2 regions of the Kitasatospora sp. NPDC056273 genome follow, and region 2 is predicted to be linked to the other one. Evidence: riboswitches for the same ligand, from Rfam matches in the RefSeq annotation. Region 2 holds a riboswitch; the other holds the start of a gene.
The links. Region 2 has a riboswitch for S-adenosylmethionine ahead of ACFCY1_RS08690 (aminotransferase class V-fold PLP-dependent enzyme). Riboswitches for the same ligand answer to the same signal wherever they lie in the genome.
Positions count from the first base shown of each region.

Region 1 (4,794 bases), on a different contig from region 2:
CGGCCTCGCGGGAGAGGACGAGGGCGCAGCCGTGGTCGGAGACCACCGGGACCTCCTTGGCGACCAGGTTCATGCCGTCGCGGATGGGGTTGACCAGGGCGACGTCGGCCAGCCGGTAGGCGGCGAGGGAGCGCGGGAAGTCGTCGTCGACGTGGAGGATCAGGGGCCGCCAGGCGGGGGTGGCGAACTCGGCGTCGATCTCCTCGGCCAGCCGCTGGACGGCGGCCGTGTAGGCGCGGTACTCGGCGAGGTCGGTGCGGGACGGGTAGGCGAAGGCGATGTGCACCACCCGGTCGTGCCACTCGGGGCGGGTGCGGAGCAGGTGCCGGTAGGCCTGGAGGCCGCGGACGATGTTCTTGCTCAGCTCGGTGCGGTCGACCCGGACGATGGTGCGGCGGTCGCCGACGGCCGCGCGGAGGGCGGCGAGGCGTTCGTCGACGTCGGGGCGGTGGGCGCGCTCGCGCAGGAAGTCGGCGTCGGCGCCGAGGGCGTGGACGCCGAGGCGCGTGGTGCGGCCGTCGACGGTGACGGTGAGCGCGTCGTGGTCGACGGTCGCGCCGAGGAGGTCCTCGCAGCAGGCGGCGAAGGCGCGGGCCCAGCGCTGGGTCAGGAAGCCGGCCCGGTCGGCACCGAGGATGCCGGTGAGGACGGCCCGGGCGACGTCGTCGGGCAGCATCCGGTAGTACTCGGGCGGGGCCCAGGGGGTGTGCGAGAAGTGGCCGATCCGCAGGTCGGGGCGGGCTTCGCGGAGCAGGGCCGGGACCAGGGAGAGGTGGTAGTCCTGGACGAGGACGGCGGCGTTCGGGGCGGCCTCGGCGGCGAGGGCTTCGGCGAAGGCCTCGTTGTAGGCCCGGTAGGCGGCCCATTCGGTGCGGAAGGCGGCGTCGAAGGAGGGCGCGGTGGGGGTCGCGTAGAGCAGGTGGTGGACGAACCAGAGGGTGGAGTTGGCGACGCCGTTGTAGGCGCGGGCGAAGGTCAGCGGGTCGATGTCCAGCATCCGTACGGCCTGGCCGCCGACCTCGTGGCCGGCCAGGTCGAGGCGGCCGTGGGGTGCCTCGGCGGCGGCCCTGCGGTCGGAGTCGTCGAGGGCGGCGCAGACCCAGACGGCGTTCGGGTCGTCGATGGCGGAGAGGCCGGAGACCAGGCCGCCGCCGCCGCGGCGCAGGGTCAGCGTGCCGTCGTCGGCGGTGCTGAAGGACACCGGTCCCCGGTTGGACGCCACCAGGACGGGGGCGGTGCCGGTCACGCTCGAACGGTTGGTCGTGAGATCGCCCATGGTTGGCATGTTGCCGTGGGGTCGGCGTGGCAAACCCGTGCGGCCCGTCGAAGAGAGGGCCCAGGGCCTCTCTTTCGGATCACGTCGCGCGCCTGGCATGATCCGAAAGAGAGGCCCTAATGGCGGGCGGCGTACTCGGGGAGGGTGTGGATCGGGGGGCGTTCGAGGGCGGTCACCGGGTGGGTGTGGGCGGTGAAGGCGCGGGTTTCCGGGTCGCGGGTGAACTGGGTGAGGTGGGGGTGGACGAGGTCGGCGGAGGCCTTGAGGCGGTGGGTGCGGTCGAGGCGTTCCAGGGCGGTCCGGTAGATGGTGGCGGCCATCCGGCCGAGGGCCTGGCCGTCCTGGTGGCGGTGGTGCCGGACGCCGACGTCCACCTGGGCGAGGGCGTCCAGGCCGGCCAGCTCCAGGGCGTCGACCAGCAGGCCGAGTTCGACGCCGTAGCCGGTGGGGAAGGGCAGCCGTTCGAGCAGTGAGCGGCGGGCCGCGTACTCGCCGCCGAGCGGCTGGACGAAACCGGCGAGTTCCGGCCAGTGGAGGTTGAGCAGGGGGCGGGCGACGAGTTCGGTGACCCGGCCGCCGCCGGCTGGCAGGACGGCGCCCTCCGACTCCAGCGGGCGGTCGTACATGGCCTTGACCAGCTGGATGGACTCGTCGGTGAGCAGCGGGCCGATGATGCCGGAGACGAAGGCCGGGTCGAACTCGCGCAGGTCGGCGTCGACGAAGCAGACGATGTCGCCGTGGGTGACCAGCAGCGAGCGCCAGAGCACCTCGCCCTTGCCGGGGACGGCGGGCAGCCGGGGTAGGACGGCGTCGCGGTGCTCGACCCGGGCGCCGGCCTCGGCGGCGACGGCGGCGGTGGCGTCGGTGGAGCCGGAGTCGACGACGACGAGTTCGTCGACGAGCGGGAGGCGTTCCATCAGCTCGCGGCGGATGGTGCGGACGATGTCGCCGACGGTGGCCTCCTCGTCCAGGGCGGGGAGGACCACGCTGACCGTGCGACCGGTGCGCTCCTTGGCGTCGAGCAGGGTGCGGACCGGCCGGTCGGCCGCGCTCCAGGAGCGGCGGCGCAGCCAGGACGCCGCCTGCGGGAGGAGCGCGGGAGTCGGTTCGGCGGGCACGGAGATCTCCTCGGCGAGGTCGGTGGGACGGGTCATCTCGCTTGGCGGACGGTCCCGTTCAGGTTTGACGCCTTCGGATACAGTCTTCGTACAGCGGTCGGACCTTTGCACGCCGGGGTCTCCGTTGAGCACCACCACAATTTCACAAGCTCATCCAGAGGGACTGAGGGAACGGCCCGTTGACGTCCCGGCAACCTTCTCGCGCGGCTGTCTGTCGACAGGCCCCGGCGGGACAGGTGCCAATTCCGTCCCGTGTCGCGACCGCGCCACGGGGAAGATGAGGAGAGAGGCCTCGCCATCATGGCTATCGACACTGCCGCACCTGTTTCCGTCGACCTCGGCCCGGCCGCCGCGCTGTCCTGTCGCGAGTGCGGCACCCGCTTCCCGCTCGGCCCCAGCTTCGCGTGCCTGGAGTGCTTCGGCCCGCTGGAGATCGCCTACGAGTTCGGCAGCGAGGGCGCCGAGGAGCTGCGCAAGCGGATCGAGGCCGGTCCGGCCTCCATCTGGCGGTACGCGCCGCTGCTGCCGGTGCCGGCCGACGTGGCGTCCAAGCCGAACCTGAACCCGGGGTGGACCCCGCTGGTGAAGGCGGACAACCTGGGCCGGGAGCTCGGTTTCACCGCCCAGCTGCACGTCAAGGACGACTCCGGGAACCCGACGCACTCGTTCAAGGACCGGGTGGTCGCGTGTGCGATCGAGGCGGCCCGGGCGTTCGGCTACACCACGCTGTCCTGCTCCTCCACCGGCAACCTGGCCGGCGCGGTGGGTGCGGCGGCGGCCCGGGCCGGGTTCCGGTCCTGCGTGTTCATCCCGCACGACCTGGAGCAGGGCAAGGTCGTCATGGCCGGGGTGTACGGCGGCGAGCTGGTCGGCATCGAGGGCAACTACGACGACGTGAACCGCTTCTGCTCGGAGCTGATCGGCGACCCGGCCGGCGAGGGCTGGGGCTTCGTCAACGTGAACCTGCGGCCGTACTACGGCGAGGGCTCCAAGACGCTGGCGTACGAGATCTGCGAGCAGCTCGGCTGGCGGCTACCGGAGCAGATCGTGATCCCGATCGCCTCGGGCTCGCAGCTGACGAAGATCGACAAGGGGCTCCAGGAGCTGATCAGGCTCGGCCTGGTCGAGGACCGGCCGTACAAGGTCTTCGGCGCCCAGGCGGAGGGCTGCTCGCCGGTGTCGGCCGCGTTCAAGGCCGGCCGGGACGTGATCAAGCCGGTGAAGCCGGACACCATCGCCAAGTCGCTGGCGATCGGCAACCCGGCCGACGGCCCGTACGTGCTGGACATCGCCCGCCGTACCGGTGGCGCCGTGGAGGACGTCACGGACGCCGAGGTTGTGGCGGCGATCCGGCTGCTGGCGCGGACCGAGGGGATCTTCGCCGAGACCGCGGGCGGGGTGACCGTCGGCGTGCTGAAGAAGCTGGTCGAGACCGGGCAGCTGGACCCGGCCAAGGAGACCGTCGCGATCAACACCGGCGACGGGCTGAAGACCCTGGACGCCGTCTCCGATTCCGGGATGACCGCCGTCATCCGCCCGACGCTGGACTCGTTCCGCGCCGCCGGCCTCGTGTCCGCCTGAACCACCCGATAGGCCCCGCCCCCGCTAGGAGAGTCATGAGCGCCACCGTCCGCATCCCCACCATCCTGCGCACCTACACCGACGGCGCCGCCGAGGTGACCGCCGAGGGTGCCACCCTGGCCGAGGTCGTCGCCGACCTGGAGAAGAACCACGCGGGCATCGCGGCCCGCATCCTGGACGACACCGGCAAGCTGCGCCGCTTCGTGAACGTCTACGTGAACGACGACGACGTGCGCTTCGCCGAGGGTCTGGCGACCGAGATCAAGGACGGCGCCAGCGTCTCGATCATCCCGGCGGTGGCCGGCGGCTGCTGAGCCGACAAAGCAGAACCCGCGGTCGCCCGCGCGTACGGAAATCCGTTCTCCGTATGCGCGGGCGACCGCTCGCATTCCGGCGGGAATATTTCCGGGTCGAGTCGGAGTAGAGTGTGGCTCGGCTGGGAACAGGGTTTCCCTTTCGGCCCCCGCAGTGCTCGGCCCGGGGGCGTCCGGCCGCCGGGGGCGGACCGTGAAACATGTCAGGCAGATGTCAGAATTCGCGCGGGCATTTGAGTAATTCGTCCGCTATGTCCGGCGTGGAATGCCGAGATTATTCCGATTCGATCCGTCCTGTCCCTTGACGCCTTGGCGGAATTACCGGCGGTTGGCCCTGTTGCAGAGGGCGTCGATCCGGATACATTCAGCGGCGGTCGACGCAATCACCCGCTCACCGGAGGCCGCCCGGCGTTCCGCGCGGATGGTTGCGGCGTGCACGGCTGCGCCCAGGGGGGGTTCCCCGGGCCGGCCTTCAACCAACCCGGGCCCGCGACCTGCGGGCACG
Region 1 covers NZ_JBHJSJ010000038.1:4,997-9,790, forward strand. Annotated here, with positions in the region: gene ACFCY1_RS28020 (trehalose-6-phosphate synthase) at 1-1,276, opposite strand, end outside; gene ACFCY1_RS28025 (glucosyl-3-phosphoglycerate synthase) at 1,393-2,430, opposite strand; SAM riboswitch class I at 2,542-2,678, shown strand; gene thrC (threonine synthase) at 2,695-3,975, shown strand; gene ACFCY1_RS28035 (MoaD/ThiS family protein) at 4,011-4,289, shown strand.
Region 1: it holds a riboswitch for S-adenosylmethionine, as region 2 does, so the genes downstream of both, thrC (threonine synthase) here and ACFCY1_RS08690 (aminotransferase class V-fold PLP-dependent enzyme) in region 2, are expected to answer to the same signal.

Region 2 (4,794 bases):
CACCGGGCCGGGACCGAGGGAGGCGACGAAGGCGGCGAGCTGGTCGATCTCCGCCTGCGAGTAGATGTTCTTCTTGCGCGGGACCTGGGCGCCGGGCTGCTGGGCCGGCATGCGGCCGGTGCCGACCTGGAAGTCGACAGCGGCGGAGCCGACGCCGACCAGGCTCGGACCGTCACTGCTGCCCTGGCCGTTCAGGCCGTGGCAGGAGGAGCAGCCCACGGCGAAGAGCTTCTTGCCCTCATCGATCGCGAGCGACTGCGCGGCGACGTCGGCCTGCGCCTTGTCGGCGGGCGCGAACGCGGCGTACAGCCCCCCGGTTGCCGCCAGGGCGAGAAGTAGGACGACCAGCGCCGCCAATGGGTGGCGCCGTCGTGCGGAGAGCTTTTTCACGGAATAACCCCGGTGTCAGGATCTGGTCGACTGGTGGGTGCACCCGGCGGCCGGTCTGGCCGGCACGAGGCTGCCTGTCTAGGGCTGCGCGCGCGGTCGGTCGGTGGGAGCGTCGGCACCGGCAGAAGCGGCCCGTCGCCGGTGAGGGCGGGGGCCGCAGCCGGTGGCCAGCGACCTGATCAGCTGGTTACTTGATCAGGTAGATGGTCGCGAACAGGCCGATCCACACGACGTCGACGAAGTGCCAGTAGTACGACACGACGATCGCGGCGGTGGCCTGCTCGTGCGTGAAGCGCTTGGCTGCGTACGTCCGTCCCAGGACCAGCAGGAAGGCGATCAGACCACCCGTCACGTGCAGCCCGTGGAAGCCGGTGGTCAGGTAGAACACCGTGCCGTACGGGTCGGAGGACAGCGACAGGCCGTCCTTCTTGACCAGCTCGGTGTACTCGAAGACCTGGCCGCCGATGAAGACCGCGCCCATGGCGAACGTGAGGATGAACCACGCCCGGAGCTTCTTCACGTCTCCGCGCTCGGCGGCGAACACGCCGAGCTGACAGGTCAGCGAGGAGAGCACCAGGATCGTGGTGTTGACCGAGGAGAAGGGCACGTTGAGGGCGTGGGCCTTCTCGGTCCAGAACTCCGGCCCCTTGACGGAGCGGAGCGTGAAGTACATCGCGAAGAGGGCCGCGAAGAACATCAACTCGGAACTGAGCCAGACGATCGTTCCGACGCTGACCATGTTCGGCCGGTTGACCGATCCGTGCGCGTGCCCGGTTTCTACTGCTGTTGCTGTCGCCACGACGGACATTATGTCGGTCCCTTATTCCGTCTTCACGTCGGGGGGTGTCCCTCGGAGTGTCCGGTGCGTGCGGTATGCCCGCTTGGGGGGCGACGGGGTGCCCGTACGGGGGGTGAGCAGCGGCGTGTCCCTTTTCTGATGGTTCCTCGGAGGAGCCTGGACCCCGTTGCCCGGCGCGCCGGTGCACGGTCGGAGTAGCCGAGGGAGGTAGGGGGGAGGGCGTCCGGGTGAGCCGTACGGGTGGACCGGGCGGGGTCGGGTGACGGGCCGTCCTCCAGGCGGGTGAGTCCGGGGCGCGGCGGCTTGAGGAGGAACGTGCGCGAGGGGGACTCGGCGGAGGGTGATCGGGAGTAGCATCCGGATCAGGCGAACGTGGTCCGGATCACACTTGAGGGAGCAGGGCCCATGGCGTACACGACCGATGAGACGCTCACCGTCCTCGTCTACAGCGACGACCGCAACACCCGCGAGCAGGTGCTGACGGCGCTCGGCCGCCGCCCTGCCGAGGACCTTCCGGAACTGTCCTACCTGGAGTGCGCGACCACCCCCGCGGTGCTCAAGGCACTGGAGAAGGGGGGAGTGGACCTCTGCGTGCTGGACGGCGAGGCCGTCCCGGCCGGCGGGCTGGGCCTCGGGCGCCAGCTCAAGGACGAGATCTACGGCTGCCCGCCGGTCCTGGTGCTGATCGGCCGGCCGCAGGACTCCTGGCTGGCCGCCTGGAGCCGGGCCGACGCCGCGATCTCCCGTCCGGTGGAGCCGGTGGCGCTGGCCGGGGCGGTCGCCACCCTGCTGCGGGACCGGCTGGCGAAGCGGACTCCGGCCGTCCGCTGAAATCCGCGCCAGGAGTAGGAAAGACAGGGGTAGAAGCGGGCGCTCCGCTCGATAGGCTGGCTCCATCCGTACGGACGTCCCCGGAGCGGGGAACCGACAACAGCTGGAGTCAGCCATGGTGAACGTGAACCCTGCGAACGGCGGTAGCGACCCCGCGCAGGTGGTCCGCACCTGGCCGGACCTCCTGGCGGCACTGTTGCAGGGGGAGGACCTCGACCGCTCGTCCACCGCGTGGGCGATGGACCGGATCATGAGCGGCGAGGCGTCCCCCGTCCAGGTGGCCGGGTTCATGATCGCGCTGCGGGCCAAGGGCGAGTCGGTCGAGGAGATCGCCGGCCTGGTCGACGCGATGTACGCGCACGCCGAGCCGCTGGAGATCCCCGGCCCGGCGGTGGACATCGTCGGCACCGGCGGGGACCGGGCGAAGACCGTCAACATCTCCACCATGTCGGCGATCGTCGCGGCGGCCGCCGGCGCCAAGGTGGTCAAGCACGGCAACCGGTCGGCCTCCTCGACCAGCGGCTCCTCGGACGTGCTGGAGAAGCTCGGGGTGGCGCTGGACCTCTCCCCCCGGCGGGTCGCCGAGGTGGCCGAGGAGGTCGGGCTGACCTTCTGCTTCGCGGCGAAGTTCCACCCCTCGATGCGGCACGCCGCCACCGCGCGGCGCGACCTCGGGGTGCCGACCGCCTTCAACATCCTCGGCCCGCTGACCAACCCGGCCAAGGTCACCGCGCACGCCATCGGCTGCTTCGACACCCGGCTGTCCGGGCTGATCGCCGGGGTGCTGGCCCGGCGGGGCGCCACCGCGCTGGTCTTCCGCGGCGACGACGGGCTGGACGAGCTGACCATCACCACCACCTCGCAGGTCTGGCTGGTGCGCGACGGGGTCGTCACCGAGTCCACCTTCGACCCGCGGGACGTGGGCATCGAGCTGGTCGGCATCGAGGCGCTGCGCGGGGCGGACGCCTCGTACAACGCCGAGGTCGCGCGGCGGCTGCTGGCCGGCGAGCACGGGCCGGTGCGGGACGCCGTCCTGCTGAACACGGCGGCGGCGCTGGTCGCGCTGGAGCTGGGCGACGCGCCGCTCACCGAGCAGCTGGCGGCCGGCATGGAGCGGGCCGCGAAGGCGATCGACTCCGGTGCCGCGCAGGACCTGCTGCGGCGCTGGTCGGAGGCCACCAGCCGGGCCTGAGGCGGCAGTTGGGGAGCCCGTGCCGGTACGCCGGCGCGGGCTCCCGTGCTGTCCGGATGCTGGATGCCCGTTTGACCACCCGGTGGACCCGGCCTAGAGTCTTCGCCAGGTCATGAGTGACAGCGCCAAGCCCCAGCTGGCTGTCCGGCAACCCTCCGTCCGTGGCGGGGTGCCCTGGGTGAGGACCGGGTCGTCACGGCAAGCCGTCCGTGCGACAAGCGCGGACGCCCGACGACTAGCACTCCCGGGGTCCCTTGCCCCAGAAGGAGTGCATCCCCATGTCTCTGGCCACCGAAATCCGCACCCCGCTCGCCGTCCTCGGCGCCGACGTCCAGGTCCCGCTCGCCAGCGGTGAGAAGGTCGGCTACGCGGCGCTCGACTACGCGGCGAGCTCGCCGGCGCTCCAGCGGGTGTGGGACGACGTCGCCGCCTACGCGCCGTACTACGGCAGCGTCCACCGCGGGGCCGGGTACCTCTCCCAGCTGTCCACCGACCTGTTCGAGCAGAGCCGCCGCACCGTCGGCGAGTTCCTCGACCTGCGCGAGGGAGACCAGGTGGTCTTCACCCGGGCCACCACCGACTCGCTCAACCTGCTGGCCTCCGCCGTCCCGGCCGGCACCCGGGTGTTCGCCTTCGAGACCGAGCACCACGCCTCGCTGCTGCCCTGGGCGCACGCCGGACTGGACGTCACCTACCTGCGGGCGCCGCGCTCGCGGGCCGAGGCGGTGGCCGCGCTGGACGCCGCGCTCGCCGAGGCGCCCGAGGGCCCCAAGCTGCTCTGCGTCACCGGCGCCTCCAACGTGACCGGCGAGCTGTGGCCGGTCGCCGAGCTGACCGCGACCGCGCACCGGCACGGCGCCCGGGTGGTGCTGGACGCCGCCCAGCTGGCGCCGCACCACCGGGTCTCGGTGCGCGAGCTGGACGTCGACTGGATCGCCTTCTCCGGCCACAAGATCTACGCGCCGTTCGGCGCCGGGGTGCTGGCCGGCCGGGCGGACTGGCTGGACGCGGCCGAGCCGTACCTGGCCGGCGGCGGGGCGACCCGGACGGTGGCCCGGGAGGCCGACGGCTCGGTGGCCGTGCAGTGGCACACCGGCCCGGCCCGGCACGAGGCCGGCTCGCCGAACGTCATCGGCGCCTACGCGATCGCCTCGGCCTGCCGGGCGCTGACCGAGGCCGGCTTCGACGGGCTGGAGGCCCGCGAGCAGCAGCTGATCGCCCGGCTGACGGCCGGGCTGGCCGAGATCCCGCAGGTCAAGGTGCTGAACCTGTTCGGCGAGGGCTCCGCCCGGGTGGGCGTGCTGTCCTTCGTCGTCCGGGACTGGAACAGCTCGCACTTCTCCGCCGCGCTGTCCGCCGAGTACGGCATCGGGGTGCGCGACGGCCTGTTCTGCGCCCACCCGCTGGTGCGCACGCTGCTGGGCGACGAGGACGAGGCACCGTCCGAGTGTGGTGCGCCCGAGCCGTCGCTGCCGGGCGAGCGCAGCCTGAACGCGATCCGGGTGAGCTTCGGCGCCGGGACGCCGGACGAGCACGTCGACCGCTTCCTGACCGCCGTCCGGGAGCTGGTCACGGAGGGCGC
Region 2 covers NZ_JBHJSJ010000007.1:7,520-12,313, reverse strand. Annotated here, with positions in the region: gene ACFCY1_RS08710 (c-type cytochrome) at 1-390, opposite strand, end outside; gene ACFCY1_RS08705 (heme-copper oxidase subunit III) at 578-1,198, opposite strand; gene ACFCY1_RS08700 (hypothetical protein) at 1,595-2,020, shown strand; gene trpD (anthranilate phosphoribosyltransferase) at 2,136-3,212, shown strand; SAM riboswitch class IV at 3,321-3,439, shown strand; gene ACFCY1_RS08690 (aminotransferase class V-fold PLP-dependent enzyme) at 3,491-4,794, shown strand, end outside.